DNA from 2 places in the Bradyrhizobium sp. WSM4874 genome. Region 2 is predicted to be linked to the other one. Evidence: riboswitches for the same ligand, from Rfam matches in the RefSeq annotation. Region 2 holds a riboswitch; the other holds the start of a gene.
What was found. Region 2 has a riboswitch for S-adenosylmethionine ahead of AC0L3P_RS28125 (O-succinylhomoserine sulfhydrylase). Riboswitches for the same ligand answer to the same signal wherever they lie in the genome.

Region 1 (10,987 bases), on a different contig from region 2:
CCGAACATCCAGCCGATGCGCAGCGCCGCGAGACCATGGATCTTGGAGAAGGTGTGGGTCACGACCGTGTTCTCGGTCGTCGCCACCAGCTCGATCCCCATCTCGTAATCGTTACGCGAGACGTAGTCGCAATAGGCTGCGTCCAGCACCAGCAGCACGTGCGAGGGCAGGCCGGCGCGCAGGCGCTTGACCTCATCGAACGGCACATAGGTGCCGGTCGGATTGTTGGGATTGGCGAGCCAGACCAGCTTTGTCTTCGGCGTCACCGCCTTGAGGATGGCGTCGACATCGCAGGTGAGGTTCTTCTCGGCCGCGACGACATTCTTCGCGCCGACCGCCATGGTTGCGATCGGGTAGACCAGGAAGCCGTGCGTGGTCGAGATCGCCTCGTCGCCGTGGCTGAGATAGGTGTGGGCGAGCAGATTGAGGATCTCGTCCGAGCCGGCGCCGCAGATGATGCGGTTGGGATCGAGCCCGAAGGTGCGCCCGATCGCTTCGCGCAGCACGCGCGAGGTTCCTTCCGGATAGTCTTCCAGATGATCCGCAACGTGCTTGAACGCCTCGATCGCCTTCGGCGAGGGCCCGAACGGCGTCTCGTTGGCCGAGAGCTTGAACACCTTGCGGCCGGGCTCTGCCACCGGAGTCTTGCCGGGCGTGTAGGGCGCAATATCGAGAATGCCGGGATTCGGCACAGGGCGGGACATCTTCAACTCCGGAATGGCAGGCGGTTCGCGACTTACGATTTCGACCCGGTCGGGGGCACCGTATAGCGCGTTGCGTGGCTGCCGACGAGGGCCGTGGAGCGCACCGAGGCCCCCGCCTCGATCAGGGCAGCCTTGATTTTGTCGAGGCTGCTCGTCGCGGTGACCGAGACCAGCAGCGCGGCGCCGTCGAAGGCGGTATCGGGCACGGCCACGATCTCGGCGAGCGGCGACAGGGCGCGCGCGACCTCGGCGTTCCACCCCGACACGCGCACGCTGAAGGTCTCGACCTCCGTCACAAGCGCGCTGTCGGCGACGCGCGAGACCGCGAACACGGGCAACGCCGCCGGATGGTCGGCGCGCTCGACGAACGGCAGCCGCGCGATGATCTTTGGCGCACCTTCTGCCTCGAGCTCCAGCCACCATGGTGTGCGGCTGGAGGTCGCCGAGACCAGCGCGAGGTCGCCCTTGGATTTCGCGACGGCCTCGACCGCCGCTTGCGCGCTGAAATGCGCGACGTAAGGCACGGTGAATCCGAAATGGAAGCGCACGGAATCGCGCATCGCCGGCTCGCTCGCAGAGATGTCGGCATGGACCGAGAACGGCGCCTGGACATAGGTGAAGGTCGCGATGATGACGCGCCAGATGCTCTCGACGGTGTCGAGCGGCAGGATGCCGCGATGACGCTGCACGAGGTCGCGCATCATGGCGGCCTCACGCGCAGGCCGAAACGCCGAGCCGACCTCCTGGGTCTGCTTCACCTGGATCAGGCGGTCGATGATGTCGCCGCGCTGCATCAACAGGCGATGCATGCCCTCGTCGATCGCGTCGATCTCCTTGCGCAATTCCTGGAGCGATGGTGGCGCGGGCGGACGTTGGGACATGTCTGACAGGGTTGTTGAGAGGCGTTCCAATGCGGATCAGGCGAGCCGTCACCGCTGTGATGAATGCCTGATTAGGCAGTCGGGGCTGCGAAAGCAAAGAGAAATGCAAAGGCAAATCGGGGCCGTTCCGCCCGCGTCTCGACAGGTGAATTTGGTCGATCCGGGCCGCGACTTGACGAAAACCGTCCAAGACGGTAGTTTTTACCCGTTCCGTGGTCATTTGAGCCGGCCGGCTTGCAGCCACGTTAAAAAACTCGCTAAACAGGCCGGGGACCCTTTCGATCCCGGCCGAACCTATCGTTCAGGCCGGGTTTTTCATGGCCTGATGTCAATGCGGTCACCACGACGATCGCAAACGAGGTCGATGGTCAGATGGTTGGCGTCCAGTCAATTCCGAGTCCCGCGATCACCGCCGACGAGCGGTCGCACGAGGTGGATCATCCGAGCTCGCAGGTCGCGCAGTTCGGCACGGAGCAGCCGCTGCGGCTGGATTGCGGTGTCGATCTCAGCCCGTTCCAGATCGCCTACCAGACTTACGGCGAACTGAATGCCGATCGCTCCAACGCGATCCTGATCTGCCATGCGCTGACCGGCGACCAGCACGTCGCCAATGTGCACCCTGTCACCGGCAAGCCCGGCTGGTGGGAGACCCTGGTCGGCCCCGGTCGACCGCTCGATCCCCGCGAGTATTTTATCATCTGCTCCAACGTGATCGGCGGCTGCATGGGCTCGACCGGTCCGGCATCGATCAATCCCGCGACCGGCAAGGTTTGGGGTCTCGATTTCCCCGTCATCACCATCCCCGACATGGTGCGCGCGCAGGCGATGCTGATCGATCGGCTCGGCATCGACACGCTGTTCGCGGTCGTCGGCGGCTCGATGGGCGGCATGCAAGTGCTGCAATGGACTGCGGCGTATCCGAGCCGCGTGTTCTCCGCGCTGGCGATCGCCTGCTCGACACGACATTCGGCGCAGAACATCGCGTTCCACGAGCTTGGCCGTCAGGCGGTGATGGCCGATCCCGACTGGCACCATGGCGGCTATGCCGACCACGGTATTCATCCGCATCGCGGGCTCGCTGTCGCGCGGATGGCGGCGCACATCACCTATCTCTCGGACGCCGCGCTGCATCGAAAATTCGGACGGCGCATGCAGGACCGCGAGCTGCCGACCTTCTCGTTCGACGCCGACTTCCAGGTCGAGTCCTATCTGCGCTACCAGGGCTCGTCCTTCGTCGAGCGCTTCGACGCGAACTCCTATCTCTATCTGACCCGCGCGATGGACTATTTCGACATTGCCGGCGACCATGGCGGCGTGCTGGCGAAGGCGTTCGCGGGAATCCAGACCCGCTTCTGCGTGGTCTCCTTCACCAGCGACTGGCTGTTCCCGACCTCGGAATCGCGCGCGCTGGTGCACGCGCTGAATGCGTCGAGTGCGCGGGTGTCGTTCGCCGAGATCGAGACCGATCGCGGTCACGACGCGTTCCTGCTCGACGTGCCCGAGTTCTTCGACATCGCCCGTGCCTTCCTGCAGTCGGCAGGCAAGGCGCGCGGGCTTGCCGCCAAGAATGCTTAACAAGGACGGCTAGCCATGTCTGTACAGGAAACGTTGCCGCTGGGCGGCGTTGCGACCGGGCAGCCCGGTGATTTTCGCGCGGACCATGTGCTGGTGGCCGAGATGGTCAAGCCGGGCTCGAAGGTGCTCGACGTCGGCTGCGGCGAGGGCGACCTGCTCCAACTGCTGGAAACCCGCGGCGTCGACGGCCGCGGCATCGAGCTGTCGCGCGAGGGCGTCAACCGCTGCGTCGCCAAGGGTCTTGCGGTGGTGCAGGGCGATGCCGACACCGACCTGGTGAATTATCCGGATGACGCCTTCGACTACGTGATCCTGTCGCAGACGTTGCAGGCGACGCGGCAGCCGAAAGTGGTGCTGGAGAATTTGCTGCGCATCGGCCGCCGCGCCATCGTGTCGTTCCCGAATTTCGGCTTCTGGAAGATGCGGCTCCAGCTCCTGATCGGCGGCCACATGCCGCGCACGGAGAATCTGCCGGCAAGCTGGTATGACACCGCCAACATCCATTTCTGTACCATCAAGGACTTCGTCGAACTCTGCGACGCGATCGACGTCAAGATGGAACGTGCCGAGGCGCTCGACCTCTACGGCCGCCCGCTGCGGCTGCGGATGCCCTGGTGGGTGTGGAATCTGTTCGGCGAGCAGGGCGTGTTTCTGCTGACGCGGGGCGGCAGGAAGTAGTTTTTCGTCATTGCGAGCGTAGCGCTAATGCGCCGCCAGCGATCTCGGATCGCGTACCGGCCATCGTCCCGCTTCCACCAGCGTGACGAACCGTTCCACCGTTTCGTTGAACAGGGCGGGCTCTTCGAGATTGAGCACGTGGCCGGACTTCGGAAACATGGCGAGCCCCGCCGCAGGCAGATGCTTCTTCAGGAACAGGCTTGCGCCCACGCACGGATCGTCCTCGTCGCCGCAGATGATGAGTGCCGGCGTCGTGACGCCTCTGATCGCGTCCGTCATCGTAAAGATCGAGGGACGGCCGGCCTGGAAGCCGCGCATCGTCCGCGCCGATCCCTTGGCGTCGTGCCGCGCCAGGGCGGCGTAGAAATCGGCGTGACCGCGCGGGTCCTTCACCAGGAAGGGAATCCGGCTCGGCGCCTCGCGCGTGACTTTTGCGACTTCGGCTGAGCCGAGCGCTTCGAACTGCTCCGCGTTGGCGCGGCACTGCTGGCGCCATGCGTCTAGGTTCTCGATCTCCGAGCCCGAGCCGACTCCGGCGAGCGTCATCGACAGCGCGCGTTGGGGCGCGTTGAGCCCGATCTGGAGCGACGAATAGGCGCCCATCGAGAGGCCGACGAAGTGCGCGCGATTGATCTTCAGATGATCGAGCACCGCGAGCGCATCGGTGTAGAAATGTGTGTAGCCGTAGACCTCGCCGTCAGGCACGTCCGATGGCGTGTAGCCGCGCGCGGAATAGGTGATGCAGCGATGGCCGCGCGAAAAGTAGCGCATCTGCGGCTCCCAATTGGTGTAGTCGGCCGCGAATTCGTGCAGAAAAATGATCGGCGTGCCCGCGCCTGCTTCTTCGAAATAGAGACGATAATTGTCTTTCGTGAGGGCGTGAGGCATCCGGTTTTCTCCCTGAGGTGGCTGCGGCATTGGAATGCCGTCCTGCAGTCAGCGCATACGATCCTAGCACTTGTTAATCATCGTCCAAAATCTTCGCGACCGCGTCTTGTTCTCGCCACATCGGGATACTGATACAGCCCGCGGATGTCGGCCACCGCACGGGCCGACGGGGAAGTGGGGGTGTCAACGAAGGATGAAGAATGTTCGAGTTGTTTGCGTCTCGCCTGTCGCGCTGTGTCGTCGCGCTGGCTGTTTTCTTCGCGGCGATCGCCGCACTCGCCTCTCCGGCGTCAGCACGACCTCATCGTCATAGCGCAGAGCGGCACGCTTACGCGCATCACGCCAGCAGACATCATCATTACCGATATCATGCACGCAGCTCGCGCTTCGAGCGCGGCGCGGCGCAATTGCAGGCGAGCGGCTTCGGCAATACCTTCGCCAGCTATGACCCGAACGCCAATAGCGGCGGCATCGCCATGAGCGGCAGCGGTGGAATGGCCACGAGCGGCAGCGGTGCAATGGCTATGAGCGGCAACGCTGGAATGGTTACCAGCGGCGGGATGACCACGCGCGCCAGCCGTCGAATCGCCACGAGGCGTGGCGGTGGCCTGGCCACTGACGCGAATGTCGGCGGCATGGCCAATAGCGCGACGAGCAGCGGCGGCTTTGGCGGCGGGTCGGGCCTCGTGTCCGAGGCGCGCCGCTATGTCGGTGGCAATCCGACCGGCCGCGGCAGCCTGTGGTGCGCGCGCTTCATGAACATGGTGCTTGAGAAAACCGGCCACCGTGGCACCGGCTCCGACATGGCGAACTCGTTCGCGCATTACGGCACGCGCGTCTCCGGTCCGCAGGTCGGCGCCATCGCGGTCATGTCGCGCGGCGGCCGGGGCGGTCATGTCGGCATCATCACCGGCGTCGACGCGCAGGGCAATCCGATCATGATCTCCGGCAATAACGGCAACCGCGTTCGCGAAGCACCGGTCTCGCGCGGCCGGATCTATGCCTATGTGATGCCGAACTGAGGTTTCTCCCCGTCATTGCGAGGAGCGAAGCGACGAGGCAATCCAGACCGTCTCAGCAGATAGATATCTGGATTGCTTCGCTGCGCTCGCAATGACGGAGTACGTGGAGCCGGCGCCGCGTCACACCAGCTTCGGCTGTTCCAACGCAACCGCGTCGCCCACGCCGATGTCGCCGTCGGCGATCACCTCGGCATAGATGCCGCAGTCCATGTGGCCGAGATTGCTCGAGAGCGTAGCCGGGATTTCGAGATCGCGCCTCGCGGTATCAGGGTCGACATTGGTGGCCGGGCAGCGCTTGATGCGCTTGACCACTTGCAGCCGGGCCTGCCCGATCGCCAGCGTCTGGCCGACGAGGTCGAGTTCGGACCAGGCCGGCCAGCCCTTCACGTAGAGATTGGCGCGGAAGCGCAGCGGGTGGACGACGGCGCCGCCAAGCATGGTCTCGAGCGCGCGGACGCTGTCGAGATTGATGATGGACACGACCTTGCGGGCGACGTCGGAAAAGCTGTGGTCACGGCTGGACAGGACCTTGGGCGGGCCCTTCAGCTCCGGCTGAAAGTTGTCCCTGAAATAGTCCTCGATGGCGGCGCGCCCGGCCGCGGTCTCGAGATCCCCACTGGCGACGATCTGGCCGTCCTTGCGGATGATCAGGCGGTTGGTCGCGTCCTCGAACCGGCTGTCGAGCGAAGCCAGCCGCTCATTCCGCGCCAGCATCAGGAACTGGGTCTTCGGCTTCCACTGCGGCTCTTCCGGATCGAAGCCGCTGGGGCCGTTCTCGATGGCGTAGCGGCGGTCGGCGGGCAGGGTCTGGCCGGCTCGCAGGAAGACGCGGGGCAGGGGCTCCGGCGTCAGGCCCTTGATCGGGTAGCGGTAGAGGCCGGTGATCTCGGCGGTCTGGCTGGCTGTCATTGCGCTAGGTGTCATGCCGCTACTTAGGGGATTCGGCCCACCGGCGCCAAGCGGCGGGTCCGCGCACGAAATTGTGAACTCGCCTCTTCCGGTCCGAAGCCTCGCTTCCCACATCTGGGTCAGGCCGGCGCCAGCGCCGGCTGATAACGACCGTTACCGGTTGAGAAACGTCAATGCGGTAATCGGAAACCCAATGAAGATGTCGTTTGGAGTGCCTTAGAGGGCTCCAGGGGCAGGCCGAGGGAAAGACCACGATATGAACATCGACAAATATACCGAACGCTCCAGAGGCTTCGTCCAGTCCGCGCAGTCGCTTGCGGTGCGCGAAGGGCACCAGCAGTTTTCGACCCTGCACGTTCTGAAAGTGCTGCTGGACGACAATGAAGGCCTCGCTGCCGGCCTGATCGAACGCGCCGGCGGCAATTCCCGCGCAATCCTGAAGGCGACCGAGGACGCCCTGAGCAAGGTGCCGAAGGTCTCAGGCGGCGGCGCCGGCCAGATCTATCTGGCGCCCGAACTTGCCCGCACTTTCGACGCGGCTGAGAAGGCCGGCGAGAAGGCCGGCGACAGCTTTGTCACCGTCGAGCGGCTGCTGCTCGGTCTTGCCTTGGAGAAAAACAGCGAGGCGGGCGCGATCCTGGCCAAGGGCGGCGTCACCCCGCAGAACCTCAACGCGGCGATCGAAGCGCTGCGCAAGGGCCGGACCGCGGACTCCGCAACCGCCGAGAACGCCTATGACGCGCTGAAGAAATATGCCCGCGACCTCACCCAGGCGGCGCGCGACGGCAAGCTCGATCCGGTCATCGGCCGCGACGAGGAGATCCGCCGCACGATCCAGGTGCTGTCGCGCCGGACCAAGAACAATCCCGTCCTGATCGGCGAGCCCGGTGTCGGCAAGACTGCCATCGCCGAGGGCCTGGCGCTGCGCATCGTCAACGGCGACGTGCCGGAGAGCCTGAAGGACAAGAGGCTGTTGTCGCTCGACCTCGGCTCGCTGATTGCAGGTGCAAAATATCGCGGCGAGTTCGAGGAGCGGTTGAAGGCCGTGCTCCAGGAGGTGACCGGAAGCGAGGGCAATTTCGTCCTGTTCATCGACGAGATGCACACGCTGATCGGCGCCGGCAAGGGCGATGGCGCGATGGACGCGTCCAACCTGCTCAAGCCTGCGCTCGCCCGCGGCGAGCTGCACTGCATCGGCGCGACCACGCTCGACGAGTACCAGAAGCACGTCGAGAAGGACGCGGCGCTGGCGCGGCGTTTCCAGCCGATCTTCGTCAGCGAGCCTTCGGTCGAGGATACGATCTCCATTCTGCGCGGGCTGAAGGACAAATACGAGCAGCACCATGGCGTGCGGATCACCGATTCCGCGCTGGTCGCCGCCACGACGCTGTCCAACCGCTACATCACCGACCGCTTCCTGCCGGACAAGGCGATCGACCTCATGGACGAGGCGGCCGCGCGGCTCAAGATGCAGGTCGATTCCAAGCCGGAAGAGCTGGATTCGATGGATCGGGAAATCATCCGGCTGAAGATCGAACAGGAAGCATTGAAGAAAGAGAGCGATGCCGGTTCGAAGAGCCGCCTGCAGACCTTGGAGAAGGAACTGGCCGACCTCGAGGAGAAGTCCGCGGCGCTCACCGCACGCTGGAGCGCGGAGAAGAACAAGCTCTCCGACGCCCAGAAGCTGAAGGCCGAGCTCGACGGCTTGCGGGTCGAACTTGCCAACGCGCAGCGCCGCGGTGAATTCCAGAAGGCCGGTGAGCTGGCCTATGGCCGGATCCCCGAGCTCGAAAAGCAGCTTGCAGACATCGAGGCCAAGGAAAACTCCGGCGAGATGATGGAGGAGGCGGTCACCGCCAACCATATCGCGCAGGTGGTCTCGCGCTGGACCGGCGTGCCCGTCGACAAGATGCTGGAAGGCGAGAAGGACAAGCTCCTGAGAATGGAGGACTCGCTCGGCAAGCGCGTCGTCGGCCAGGCCGAGGCCGTGCGTGCGGTCGCGACCGCCGTGCGCCGTTCCCGCGCGGGGCTGCAGGATCCGAACCGGCCGACCGGCTCGTTCATGTTCCTGGGGCCGACCGGCGTCGGCAAGACCGAGCTGACGAAAGCGCTCGCCGAATATCTGTTCAACGACGAGACCGCGATGGTTCGCCTCGACATGTCCGAGTACATGGAGAAGCACTCGGTCTCGCGGCTGATCGGCGCGCCTCCGGGCTATGTCGGCTATGACGAGGGCGGTGCACTGACCGAAGCGGTGCGGCGCCGGCCCTACCAGGTGGTGCTGTTCGACGAGATCGAGAAGGCGCATCCCGACGTCTTCAATGTCCTGTTGCAGGTGCTCGACGACGGCCGCCTTACCGACGGCCAGGGTCGCACCGTCGACTTCCGCAACACGCTGATCATCATGACCTCGAACCTCGGTTCGGAGTTTCTGGTGAACCAGCCGGAGGGCGAGGACACTTCGGCCGTGCGCGAGCAGGTGATGGGAATGGTGCGGGGGCATTTCCGCCCCGAATTCCTCAACCGCGTCGACGAGATCATCCTGTTCCATCGCTTGCAGAGGAGCGAGATGGGCCGGATCGTCGAAATCCAGTTCGCGCGGCTGCAAAAGCTTTTGACCGATCGCAAGATCGTGCTGACGCTCGACGCTGCGGGCCGCGACTGGCTCGCCGCCAAGGGCTGGGATCCCGCCTACGGCGCACGGCCGCTCAAGCGCGTGATCCAGCGTCACGTCCAGGATCCGCTCGCCGAGATGATCCTTGCCGGCGACGTCAAGGACGGTGATAGCGTTGCGATCTCGTCGGAAGGCAACGTGCTGACCCTCAACGGCAAGGCGCCGCAGACCGCGGAGATCGCCCAGTTCGAAGCGCCGGTGTCGAAGCGGAAGTTGAACTGATCGCCGGCATTCGAAGCCTGAAGCCACAAGCCGCCCCGGAGAGCTCAATCTCTCCGGGGCGGTTTGTTTTGCGGGTTGTTGGCGAACTTACTGCGGGGACTTATTTCTTCGTGACCTTGTAGATCGCGTTCTCGATGTCGGAAGAGAAATAAATCGTGCCGGATTCCCCGACCGCGACGCCTGTCGGAATGTGCGTCGGCAGTCCTCCGGGCGCACCGCTCAGGCCAATCGGGAGATTGGCCGCGATCTCGGTGACCGCGCCGGTCTCAGGAGCGATCTCGATCAATCGCTTGGCACCGACCTCCGCCACGATCAGCTTGCCGTCCTTGGCGCGTGCGATCCCCTCGGGCATTTTCAGGTCCTTGGCGAGCACGGTCTTTTCGCCGTTCGTCTCGATTTTGGACACGACGCCCGCGAAGGCTTCGGTGACAAAGACCTCGCCGCTCGATCCGCCGACGAGCCCGACCGGGCCTTCGAGGCCGCCGATCAGCGGGGTGCGGTCCTTGCCGTGCTCGCCGCTGACGCGGACCAGCGATTTGGTGCCAAGCTCGGCCACCAGAATGCTGCCGTCCGCAAGCACGAGCGCGTCGTGCGGCGCCTTGAAGCCGTGCAGCATGTCGCGGGTGGCGCCGGTCTTGCCGTCGATCACCTGCACCGTGCCGGTGAACCAGCTCGACAGCACCACATAGTTGCCCTTCGCCGTCGCACTCATCGGATATTCGAGCGTGACGCCGGCGGCGTGCATGCGGGCCTTCTCGGTGACCTCGCCGGTCGCGCCGTCCACCGTGCGATAAGCGAACACGTCGGCGACGTGGATCGTATCCTTGCCGTTCTCTGACGTGACGCCGATGCCGCCGGGCAAAGCGAGCTTGCCGATGATGACCTGCCGCGCCTGGCCGGTCGCCGGATCGACCTCCTGAATGCCGTTGTCGGCCATGTTGGAGACGTAGATTCGGTCCTTGTCGTCGATCGCGAGATTGTCCAGCGACGGCTTCAATTGCGCGACCATGGTCTTGGTGCCCGACTTGGGATCGACCCGAACGAGCTGGCCGAGCGCGGTGTCGACCACCCAGAGATTGCCCTTGGAGTCGAAGTTTACCGCGGCCGGGACCTTGAAGCCGTCGGCGACGACGGTCAGCTCGGCCTTGTCGACGTCCACCTTTGCGACCTGTCCCTTGAACCAGAGCGGACCGTAGAGCTTGTCGTCGGGACCGAACTCGAAGCCGTTGAGGCCGCCCATCTTCTCCATGATCTGGCGCGGCGGTTTGACGCCCTCGACGTCGATCTCATAGAGCGTGTCGCCGAGGAACACGGTGGTGGCGTACAGCCTGCCGTCCTTGCGGAAGGCGAGCGAATTGATACCGGGAAGGCCGCTGGCGAGCTTCTTGATCGGGCCGTCGCCCTTGCGCGAATAAAGATCGCCGGCCAGGAATC
Region 2 (10,987 bases):
CGCGCCCTCCAGCATCAGCAGTTGCTGGGTGAAGGCGTTGCGCCCCCAGGGGCTGTACGGCACCCGCGCGCCGGCCGGCAGGTCGACGACGATGATCTCGATGCCGCTCGCCGCGTCCGTCGGCGAGGCGTGGCGGCGGCGATAGCCGCTGTCGGGATCGCGCCAGTGCGGCTGGTCGGCGAGCCGCACCAGCCGCTCCGGCGGCTTTTCGGCCAGCGCGACGACATCGCTGAGCGACACGTCGAGCGCGGCGCAAAGTTTTCCCAGCAGCGCAGCCGTCGCACTGCTCTGCGCCCGCTCCACTCGCCCGATCATGGCCCGGCTGACGCCGGACCGCGTGGCAAGCTCATTCAGCGTCATGCCGGCCTGCGTCCGCAGCGTCTTCAAGCGACGACCGATCGCGCGATCGAGCTTTTGCTGGTCCATTTTCTTTGCAGATCCTGGTCTCTGATCCGAACATTGCCCGACACGAGGACCGCACCCCATCAGGGCCGCGAGAAGCTTAAGCTGGGCGATGCGTGTGTGCCGGAAGCGAAGGGCTAATATATTAGAAATTTTGCGGAGCCTTTAGGGCCGACTAGGATAGACCCAACGACGATGACCGGGAGGCGGCGACATGGGCGAACCGACGCAGCGGACGATCAAGGCCAACGGCATCAGCCTCAACGTCGCCGAGCAGGGCAAGGGGCCGATGGTGCTGCTCTGCCACGGCTTTCCGGAAGGTTGGTACTCCTGGCGTCACCAACTCGAGGCGCTGGCGGCGGCCGGTTTCCACGCTGTCGCCCCTGACATGCGCGGCTACGGCAAGAGCGATCGGCCCGAAGCGATCGACCAGTACACGATCCTCCACATGGTCGGCGACCTCGTCGGCGTGCTCGACGCTTTCGGGGCGAAGGACGCCGTCATCGTCGGGCACGACTGGGGCGCGACGATCGCCTGGCACACGGCGCGCCTGCGGCCCGATCGCTTCCGCGCCGCCGCCATTCTCAGCGTGCCCTATCGACCGCGCGGTCCGGTGCCGCCGACGAGTGTGATGCCGCAGACGGCGGATGCGCAGTTCTATCAACTGTATTTCCAGGAGCCGGGTGTCGCCGAAGCAGAATTCGAAAGGGATCCGCGCGCAACGCTCGGCGCGATGCTCTATGGCGGTTCCGGCGAGGGCGCGGCGGTGATCCGCGCCAATGCCGGGCGTCAAGGGCGGACCGCCGGTGTCGGCATGGTCTCTCGCAAGGACGGCTTGCTACCGAAAATGCAGGTGCCGCTGCCGCCGTGGCTGAGCAGCGCGGATCTCGACTATTACGGTGCCGAATTTGCCCGTAGCGGGTTTCGCGGACCGCTCAACTACTATCGCAACATCGATCGCAACTGGGAGCTGATGGGCGCCTTCGAGGGCGTGAAGGTGGTCGTGCCCTCGCTCTTCATCGCCGGCGACCACGACATGGTCATGGCCTTCCCTGGCGCCGCCGAGCACGTTGCCAACATGAAGCAATGGGTGCCGCAACTGCGCGAGATCAAGATGCTGCCTGGGTGCGGACACTGGACGCAGCAGGAACGGCCGGCGGAGGTGAACGCGGCGATCGTGGAATTTCTGCGGAGCCTGCCGAACTAAAGGATGGAGCGGGCGAAGGGAATCGAACCCTCGTATGCAGCTTGGGAAGCTGCCGTTCTACCATTGAACTACGCCCGCGGATGCGCAGCCTGCGCCCGCTCTGATTAGCCGAGACGGCGCATCTCGCCAAGCGCTTTGGCGCAGCCCGCCCGACCCTTCTTAAGTTTCCGGTAAGATTTTGGGTGCGCGCCGGATTGTGGCGGTGTTATGATCGCCTGTCTGGGGAGACGTGCACTGAGTGGGGCGTGTGCATGGTGGGGCGTGGCTACGCGATATTCGACACGACCATAGGGCGTTGCGGCATCATCTGGAGCAGCACCGGCATCGTCGCCGTGCAATTGCCGGAGGCGCGGGAGATTGATACCCGCCGCCGGATTTTCCAGGTCCATCCCGAGGCGCGCGAACAGCGGCCGTCCGCGAATGCCGCGTTTGCGATCGAGGGCATCGTGGGCTTGCTGCAAGGCAGCGATGCTGATTTTTCCGAGGTCAGCCTGGACGCAAGCGGGGTGCCCGGCTTCAACCGGCGGGTCTATGAAGCGGCCTGCGCCATCCCGCGCGGGGAGACGCGCACTTATCACGAGATCGCCAAGACGCTGGGCGCCTCCGGCGCCGCGCATTCGGTGGCCCAGGCGATCGCGAAAAATCCCTACATGCTGATCGTGCCCTGCCACCGGGTGCTGGAGGCCGGCAATTACACCGACCGGCTTTCGCCCTATGGCGGGGTGATCTCCAAGCGGCGGCTGCTGTCGCTGGAGGGCGCCCATCCGATCGCCAGCAAGACGCTGTTCGACGTGCTGCTGCCCGTTGCCCCACCGAGACCCTCCACCTAGATAGGTGGCATGGATGCAACAACGCTGCTGACCACCCCCTCGATGACCGTCTCCGAGTTTCGCTGCGACGCGGGACCGGACGACAGCCCGTTTGCGGAATGCCGCACCGGCCATTCCATCGCCTATGTCCGCGCGGGCAGCTTTGGCTGTCATTGCCGCGCCGGGTTCTTCGATCTGGTGGCGGGCTCGATGCTGGTCGGCGCGCCAGGCGAGGAATACACCTGCACGCATGAGCATGTCGCCGGCGACGTCTGCTTGTCCTTTTTTCTCAGCGACGATCTGGTCGACGCGCTCGGCGGCCGGCGCGACGTCTGGCAGGTCGGCGCGACGCCGCCGCTGCCCGAGCTGATGGTGCTGGGCGAACTCGCCCAGACGGCGGCAGATGGCAACAGCGACCTCGGTCTCGACGAGGTCGGGCAGATCCTCGCCAGCCGTTTCGTCGATGTCGTCTCGGGCAAGGCGCGCAAGCCGACGAGGCCGACCGCGCGCGACCGCCGCCGCGCCGTGGAAGCCGCGCTATGGATCGACGCCAATTCGCATGCCGAGGTCGACCTCGAACAGGCCGCGCGGCAGGCAGGCCTCAGCCCCTTCCACTTCCTGCGGCTGTTCTCCGCCGTGCTCGGCGTCACCCCGCATCAATATCTGGTGCGCTCGCGGCTGCGGCACGCGGCGCGGCTGCTTACCGACGATGGCATTGCAGTCACCGACATCGCCTATGACGTCGGGTTCGGCGATCTCTCCAACTTCGTCCGCACCTTCCACCGCGCCGCCGGCGTGTCGCCGACCAAGTTCCGTCAGGCGTCGAAGGGCGAGCGCAAGATTCTCCAAGAACAGCTTGCCCTCAACTGACTAGGTTCGTCTCCGGCGCGCGCCGATTGCGGCGCGCTTTGGCAATGGAGACGACCATGTACGACCATATCGGATTGCGCGTAGCCGACCTCGACGCCGCCACGCGCTTCTACACCGCGGTGCTTGCGCCGCTCGGTTATGTCCTGTGCTCGAGCGGTGACGGTTATGCCGGCTTCGGGCCGAAGGGCGAACCCGGGCTATGGCTGCACCTGAACAAGGGACGCAAGGCCGATGGCGCCCATATCGCCTTTCGCGCCGGGGATCATGGTTCGGTCAAGGCATTCCACAGCGAGGGCTTGAAGAGCGGCGGCCGCGACAATGGCGGCGCCGGCCCGCGCAAGGATTACAGCCCGACTTACTATGCGGCGTTTTTGATCGATCCCGACGGCAACAATGTCGAGGCGGTCTGCACGTGAGTACGGCAGCCCTCACCACACACATTGTCATGCCCCGGCTTGACCGGGGCATCCAGTACGCCGCAGCTTCTCGATTTCATCACAGCGGCCACTGGAATACTGGATCGCCCGATCAAGTCGGGCGATGACAGCTGAGATGACGGCGCTATCGCTCGCTTCTCTACATCAATGGACTCAACCAGGATTCAACAATGGCCTCCATCCACAACGACATTCCCCTGAACGCCCCGGCGCGCGACGTCTGGGATGCGGTGCGTGATTTCGGCGCGCTGCATCAGCGGCTGACGCCGGGCTTCGTCACGGCCTGCACGCTCGACGGCGACGCGCGCATCGTCACCTTCGCCAACGGATCGGTGGCGCGCGAGGTGCTGGTCGATTGCGACGATGCGCGGCAGCGGCTGGTCTACGCGATCAACAACGAGCGGCTGAAGCATTACAGCGCCTCGGTGCAGGTGATCTCCGAGGGTGAGGCGAGATGCCGCCTGGTCTGGATCATCGACATGCTGCCGAATGAGCTCGCGCCCTATGTGCAGGGACAGACCAAGGACGCCGTCGCCGCGATGCACCGAGCGTTCCCGGCAGCTGCTGCGTGATCTTTCTCACAGAGCCCAGCCCTCGTCCGCAATAACCATGGCGGCGTGCGCCCGGTTGGCTCCGCTCTCCCGGCGGCGCCACGCACGCGAGGAGCAGGCCATGAGAGGTGCGGACAAGGTGATCTGCCAGGCAGCCGCCGTGCTGCTGATGTTTTCGATTTCGAGCGCGCCGGCAAAGGCGCAGTTTCTTGGCGGCGGAGGTGCCGGCGGCGAGGACATGATGACCCAGATGGCCCCGATGCTGGAGATGATGAAGGCCAAGATGGGCAAGCGCCGCTTCGGCATGATGATGCAGACCATGGGCCCGATGATGAGCCGCATGATGGAGAATGGCGGCGGCGGAATTGGTGGCATGATGGGCGGCGGAATTGGCGGCCTCGGCGGCGCCAATCTCGGCGGCGGTTTCGGCGCGCCCAATTACGGCGGCTACGCGCCGATGGGCGCAGGCGGCACCATGCCGACCGGAATCGGCGGCATGGGCGGCGGCGACATCATGGGCATGCTTGGTGGCGCCGGCGGCGGCGACATGATGGCGATGATTCCGCAATTGATGCGGCTCACCAACGTCGGTGGCGGCCATCGCCGCCACGGGCACCGCTAGTCAGCAGCGGCCGACAGAGCCGGCCTGATCGCAGGTTTGGTTTGGCGCGGTCCCCAGCGTGTCAACACCACGCTGGAGGACGAGAGCAGGCCGAGCACGACCATCGAGCTCGCCGCCAGCCAGAAAAAGTTTTGCGCGGTGGCATCATGCGTCGACAGCCACCAGCCGACCGCCGCGATGTAGATCAGCCGCGCGGTCTGCGCCAGCACCGGCCCGATCACCTTCGCAGCACCCTGCGACGAGAAATACATCGTCGAGGCGAGGCCGATGAAGGCGTAGAACGGCGCCACCGTCGACAGATATTGATGGCTGGTCGCGCGCACGGTCGCGCTGTCGGTGAAGATGTTGACCCAGAGATCGGGGAAGATCGCAACCAGGCACGCCGGTGCACCGACGGCGACGAAGGCGCTTGCCGCCGCGATCCAGGCGATGCGCCGGGCGCGGGCGATGCGGCCGGCGCCGACCGCCATGCCGATCATCGGCACCGAGGCGATGCCGAACGAGAACGCGATCGAGGTCAGCAGGAATTCCAGCCGCGCACCGATGCCGTAGCCGGCGAGGATCGCGGTGCCGAATTTCGCAAGCATGTGGGTGAAGATAGAGATCGTCAGCACCGATTGCAGCGGCGAGAAGCAGGCGATGGCGCCCACTTTGAGGATGTCGAAAAACATCGCCCATTGGATGCGAAGTCCGCGCAGCTTCGGCGTCACGCGGGCGCGGCCGGAGAACAGGTACCAGCCCATCACGCCGATATTCATGCAATAGGCAATCAGCGCGCCGGCGGCGACGCCGCGCATGCCGAATTGCGGCACCGGACCGAGCCCGAGACCGAGTGTGCCGCCGAGCACGATCTGCCAGGCCGCAGAATTGAGGATCAACAGCGACGGCAGCTTCATGTTGCCGGTGCCGCGCAGGACGCCGGCCATGGTGTTGAGCAGCCAGGGCAGCACGGCGCCGCCGAAAAACACCTGGGTGTAGGCAATCGCATGCGTCAGCACCTCGCCGCGGCCGCCGAGCATCTCAAGCACCTTGGGTCCGAAGATCAGCATGCCCAGCATGAAGACGAGGCCGAAGCTGATGCCGATCAGCAGCGCGTGCGCGGCGAGCGTCCCGGCACGCTCGCGATCGCCGGCGCCGAGCGCGCGCGCGATCGCGGAGGCCACCGCGCCGCCCATCGCACCGCCCGACATGGTCATGGTCAGGATCACTGTCGGAAACACCAGCGCCATCGCGGCCAGCGCTTCCACACCAAGACGTCCGATATAAGAGGTCTCCGCAATCACTGTGCAGGTACCGGCGGAGAGCGCGACAACGTTGGGCCACGCCAGTCCGAGCAACGTGCGCAGGATCGGCCCGTCCGTCAGCGCGCTCCTCAGGGGGCGCGGGGGCGGCGGCAGCGGACGCTCTTGTTCATCGACCGGGATTTCGGCGATGTCTGACATGTCCTCTCCGGGCGAAGCGCCATTTGCGGCGCAGCAATGCTTAGGTGTGCCAATGAAATGGTTCGCGCGCAGGGCGCAACGAGAGGCTTGTTAGCACGACGCGCAGCGATTTCTCCTGCGCCAGGTGCAGGCGTGCCCTGCGGCAGCGCATTTCGTGGAGGAATTAACCGATGCGCCAGAGCAATGGCGGACGGCCGCCCGGTGTCGGGGACAGGTGCACGCCGATGTGCCGCCCGCAGCCGGCCGCAAGCCCCTCGAACAACCCCGCCAGCACCTTGGCGCAAGCTGGGTGGTGATCGGCGACGCCGTCCATCAACTTCCAACTCTGCTGACGGATTTCAAACGTGCCTTCGGATTGCGTCGTCTCAGCCGCATCGTCCTGCGCGACCAACAGCGCGTTGAGGAACGTCGCGAATTCGCTCGCACCGCCGCGGCCCGTCGACAGCGCCGCAGCGACCTCATCGAAATATTGCATCCCGATCAGCTTTCCGGTGAGGTGCAGGAGATAGCCCGCATCCTCCGGACCGAACAGCTGCACCATCACGGGCGCGGCGGTGCGCACATATTCCATGGCGTAGTTGCGATAGGCTTTTTCCAGTCGCGGTCTCGGCCAGCTTGCGACCGGCAACGCCGGAGCCGCGGCGGCATTGAACAGCGGCGCTTCGAGATGCCGCGCGAACACGAGGCGCTGGTCGAGTTCGAGCGGCTGGTCGTATTGGTGATAGTAGCCTTCGAGCCCGTCCTGGCCGTCGACGCTCTGCTTGGTGCAGACGAACCCCAATCTGATATCGCCGAGCGCCACACCGTTGTTGGCGTGCCAGCCGCGGAGCATCGCGCGCGAGACTTCGCCCGGCACGCCGCAGATGGCGGTGCCCTTCCAGATCCAGCGCGGCGGTGGATAGCGGATCCAGGCTTTGCGGTCGCTCTCATGCATGTATTCGACGTGCACGCCGCCGATCCAGTTCGAGAGGTAGTGATATTGCGCGGCCGCCACGGCGGGCGGCAGATGGCTCAGCCCGAGCTTCTCCAGCCCCGGCAGGAAGCGCTCCTGCTGCTGGCGGCGAAACACGCGAAAGACGAACTCGGCGGCATCCGCCGTGCCGCGACGCGTCACCACGGTGAGGATCAGACCGGTGAAATAGGCGTGATAGAGATCGGCAACGGCTCGCCAGCGTTTCCATTGAGCTTCCTGCGCGGGGTCTGATGCGGCGGCCATGTTCGCTCCCGATCGTTGTTTTGATCGAGTGTGTCACTGCATCCGGTGATGGACAAGCTGAGCCGCACGCAGGGCGCCCTGCACACCGGCTCGCCAATTCCGCATCACGAATTTTGCACAGGCTTAAATTTGCGTGGCTTTGGCGGCACGCTCGCGCTCGACGCGCTCGGTCACGTCACGGGCCATCGCCACCGATCCCTGCACCACTCCAGCGGCGTCCCGCACCAGCGCGAAGGTCATCTCGATGTAGAGCTTGCGTCCGTCCTTGTGCAGCGCGCGGGTCAGTGTCGGCTTGCCCGCAAGCTTCATCGTGCCGCTGGCAAGCGCGGCCTCGAAGCCTTTCCAGTGCGCGGCGCGCAGATGTTCGGGAATGATCAGGTCGAGATTCTGGCCCAGCGCTTCGTCCGCGGAGAAGCCGAACAGTGCGGACGATGCGCGATTCCAGCGCATGATCGTGCCGGAGCGATCCGAATAGATCAGCGCGTCTGCGACGTCGTCGAGGATTTTTGCGTCGAGTTCGGATTGAGCAATCATCTCGCCACCTCGGACATAGCCCGCATTTCGTTTCTTATCCTGACACAGATTCGGTGTCATCGCCCGACTTGATCGGGCGATCCAGTATTCCAGAGGCAAATGTTTCGAGCCGATAGGCTGCGGCGTACTGGATGCCCCCGGTCAAGCCGGGGCATGACAGCGGAGGGTGAGGCTATCCCTACACCCGGAAATGCTTGCTCAGCTTCAGACCCTGGGCCTGGTAGTTTGAGCCGATGCGCTGGCCGTACATGGCGTCGGGACGGGCCAGCATCTTCTCGTAGACGAGGCGGCCGACGATCTGGCCGTGCTCGAGGATGAACGGCACTTCGCGCGAGCGGACTTCGAGCACGGCGCGCGAGCCCAGCCCGCCGGCACCGGCATAGCCGAAGCCGGGATCGAAGAATCCGGCATAATGCACGCGGAACTCGCCGACCAGCGGATCGAACGGCACCATCTCCGCGGCGTAATCGGGCGGCACCTGCACCGCCTCTTTCGACGCCAGGATATAGAACTCGCCGGGATCGAGGATCAGGCTGCCGTCGGGACGGGCCGAGATCGGCTCCCAGAACTCGTCGACGGAATAGCCGGCGCGACGATCGACGTCGATGACGCCGGTGTGGCGCTTGGCGCGGTAGCCGACGAAGCCCCCGCTCTTCTCGCCGGAAAGGTCAACAGAGACGGCGACGCCGCCGGTGAGATCGGCATCGTCGATATCGACGAGACGCTCGGTCGCGTGCAGCGCCTCGAGGTCGTCGATGTTGAGGATGGCGTCGCCGGTGCGGAAGCGCACCTGCGACAGGCGCGAGCCTTCGCTGACCAGCACCGGGAACGTCTTCGGGCTGATCTCGGCATAGAGCGGGCCGTGATAGCCGGCACCGATCATGTCGAAGCGGCGGGTGCCGTCGGCGATCACGCGGGTGAAGACGTCGAGCCGGCCAGTCGAGCTCTTCGGGTTGGCGGCCGCAACGATCTCAGGCGGCAGCGCGAGGCTTTCGAGCAGCGGCACGATGTAGACGCAGTTGGTCTCCAGCACTGCGCCGTCGGCGAGGCTGAACTCGTGCAGCTTCAACCCGTCGATGCGCTCGGCGACGGTGGCGCCGGGACCGGGCAGGAAGCTGGCGCGAACGCGATAGGCGATATCGCCGAGGCGAAGGTCGAGGCTCGCCGGCTGGATCTGGCTCTCGACGAAGTCGTAAGCGGGCAGGATGAGACCGCCCTCCGCCATCGCCGCGATCATGCGGTCGGGCAGGATACCATTGGCGTCGGCGGCAACCGTGAACGTCAACCCGGAGTCCTCATCAGGGATCAAACACATCCCGACATGCGGGAAATATGAGCGTTTTACGGCTATCCGATGGACGTCTTGACGGAAAGGGCATTGCGGAATATGAGCATGACTTATCCCGTGGTGATTTGAGCCGGCCGGCTTGCAGCCACGTTAAATAAGTCGCTAAACAGGCCGGGGACCTCTGTGATCCCGGCCCGTGGAAATATTCCAGGCCGGTTTTTTTGTGACCATTTCGATGGTCACTTCAGGAGGTCCTATGTCGAAGTCCCCGGCGCCCACTGCGTCCTACCGTCCCGAAACCCGCCTGGTCCATTCCGGCACCCTGCGCTCGCAATATGGCGAGACCTCGGAGTCGCTGTTCCTGACCCAGGGCTACGTCTACAACAGCGCCGAGGAGTGCGAGGCGCGGTTCAAGGGCGAGGACCCCGGCTTCATCTATTCACGTTACTCCAATCCGACCATCGCGATGTTCGAGCGCCGCATGATCGAGCTCGAAGGCGCCGAAGCGGCCCGCTCGGCCGCGACCGGCATGGCCGCGGTAACGACCGCGATCCTGGCACCGCTCAAGGCCGGCGATCACGTCGTGGCCTCGCGCGCACTGTTCGGCTCGTGTCTCTACGTCGTGCAGGATTTGCTGCCGCGCTACGGCATCGAGACCACGCTGGTGGACGGCCTCGATCTCGACCAGTGGCAGCGCGCCATGAAGCCGAACACCAAGACGTTCTTCCTGGAGAGCCCGACCAATCCGACACTCGACGTGCTCGACATTCCCGGCATTGCCGAGATCGCGCACAGCGGCGGCGCGCGGCTCGTCGTCGACAACGTGTTCGCCACCCCGATCTGGCAGAGCCCGCTCGCGCTCGGCGCCGACGTCGTGGTCTATTCCGCGACCAAGCACATCGACGGCCAGGGCCGCTGTCTCGGCGGCATCATCCTGTCCTCGGAAGCGTTCATCGCCGAGCACATCCACAATTTCATGCGCCAGACCGGCCCGTCGATCTCTCCGTTCAACGCCTGGGTCCTGCTCAAGGGCCTGGAGACGCTCGCCGTGCGCGTGCGCGCGCAGACCGAGACGGCGGCGCGCATCGCGGACGTGCTGGCGAGCCATCCGAAGATTTCGCGGCTGGTGTTTCCCGGCCGCGCCGATCATCCGCAGGCCGCATTGGTGAAGAAGCAGATGCGCGGCGGCTCGACGCTGGTCGGCCTCGAGGTCAAGGGCGGCAAGCAGGCGGCGTTCCGCGTGCTCAACGAGCTCAAGCTTGCCAAGATCTCGAACAATCTCGGCGACGCCAAGAGCCTCGTCACGCATCCGGCAACGACGACGCATCAGCGCCTGAAGCCGGAGGATCGCGCCGCGCTCGGCATCAGCGAGGGTTTCATCCGCTTCTCGGCGGGGCTGGAGCACGCGGACGATCTGATCGAGGATCTGACCGCGGCGCTGGAGAAGGCGTGAATTATTGTCGTCCCGGCGAAGGCCGGGACCCATAACCACAGGAAGCAGTTTGGCGAAGACCCAGAGTTAAGGGGCGCGGTACGAACACCGCGCACCATTGATGGATCACGCCGTATGGGTCCCGGCCTTCGCCGGGACGACAAGTCACATCGGCCG

Region 1: linked by a shared signal. The riboswitch ahead of metX (homoserine O-acetyltransferase MetX) and the one ahead of AC0L3P_RS28125 (O-succinylhomoserine sulfhydrylase) in region 2 are both predicted to bind S-adenosylmethionine.

Annotation. Positions count from the first base shown of each region.
Region 1 is NZ_JBVVPR010000030.1:81,687-92,673, forward strand. It holds gene hisC (histidinol-phosphate transaminase) at 1-704, opposite strand, end outside; gene AC0L3P_RS26810 (chorismate mutase) at 737-1,585, opposite strand; SAM riboswitch at 1,788-1,867, shown strand; gene metX (homoserine O-acetyltransferase MetX) at 1,958-3,160, shown strand; gene metW (methionine biosynthesis protein MetW) at 3,176-3,838, shown strand; gene AC0L3P_RS26825 (alpha/beta fold hydrolase) at 3,863-4,726, opposite strand; gene AC0L3P_RS26830 (TIGR02594 family protein) at 4,927-5,748, shown strand; gene AC0L3P_RS26835 (MOSC domain-containing protein) at 5,869-6,657, opposite strand; gene clpB (ATP-dependent chaperone ClpB) at 6,914-9,553, shown strand; gene AC0L3P_RS26845 (hypothetical protein) at 9,654-10,987, opposite strand, start outside.
Region 2 is NZ_JBVVPR010000034.1:35-11,021, reverse strand. It holds gene AC0L3P_RS28185 (helix-turn-helix domain-containing protein) at 1-426, opposite strand, end outside; gene AC0L3P_RS28180 (alpha/beta fold hydrolase) at 617-1,609, shown strand; tRNA gene AC0L3P_RS28175 (tRNA-Gly) at 1,614-1,687, opposite strand; gene AC0L3P_RS28170 (methylated-DNA--[protein]-cysteine S-methyltransferase) at 1,861-2,439, shown strand; gene AC0L3P_RS28165 (helix-turn-helix transcriptional regulator) at 2,449-3,288, shown strand; gene AC0L3P_RS28160 (VOC family protein) at 3,345-3,704, shown strand; gene AC0L3P_RS28155 (SRPBCC family protein) at 3,896-4,297, shown strand; gene AC0L3P_RS28150 (hypothetical protein) at 4,398-4,898, shown strand; gene AC0L3P_RS28145 (MATE family efflux transporter) at 4,895-6,340, opposite strand; gene AC0L3P_RS28140 (hypothetical protein) at 6,504-7,556, opposite strand; gene AC0L3P_RS28135 (PAS domain S-box protein) at 7,680-8,090, opposite strand; gene AC0L3P_RS28130 (2'-deoxycytidine 5'-triphosphate deaminase) at 8,269-9,405, opposite strand; SAM riboswitch at 9,486-9,565, shown strand; gene AC0L3P_RS28125 (O-succinylhomoserine sulfhydrylase) at 9,635-10,831, shown strand.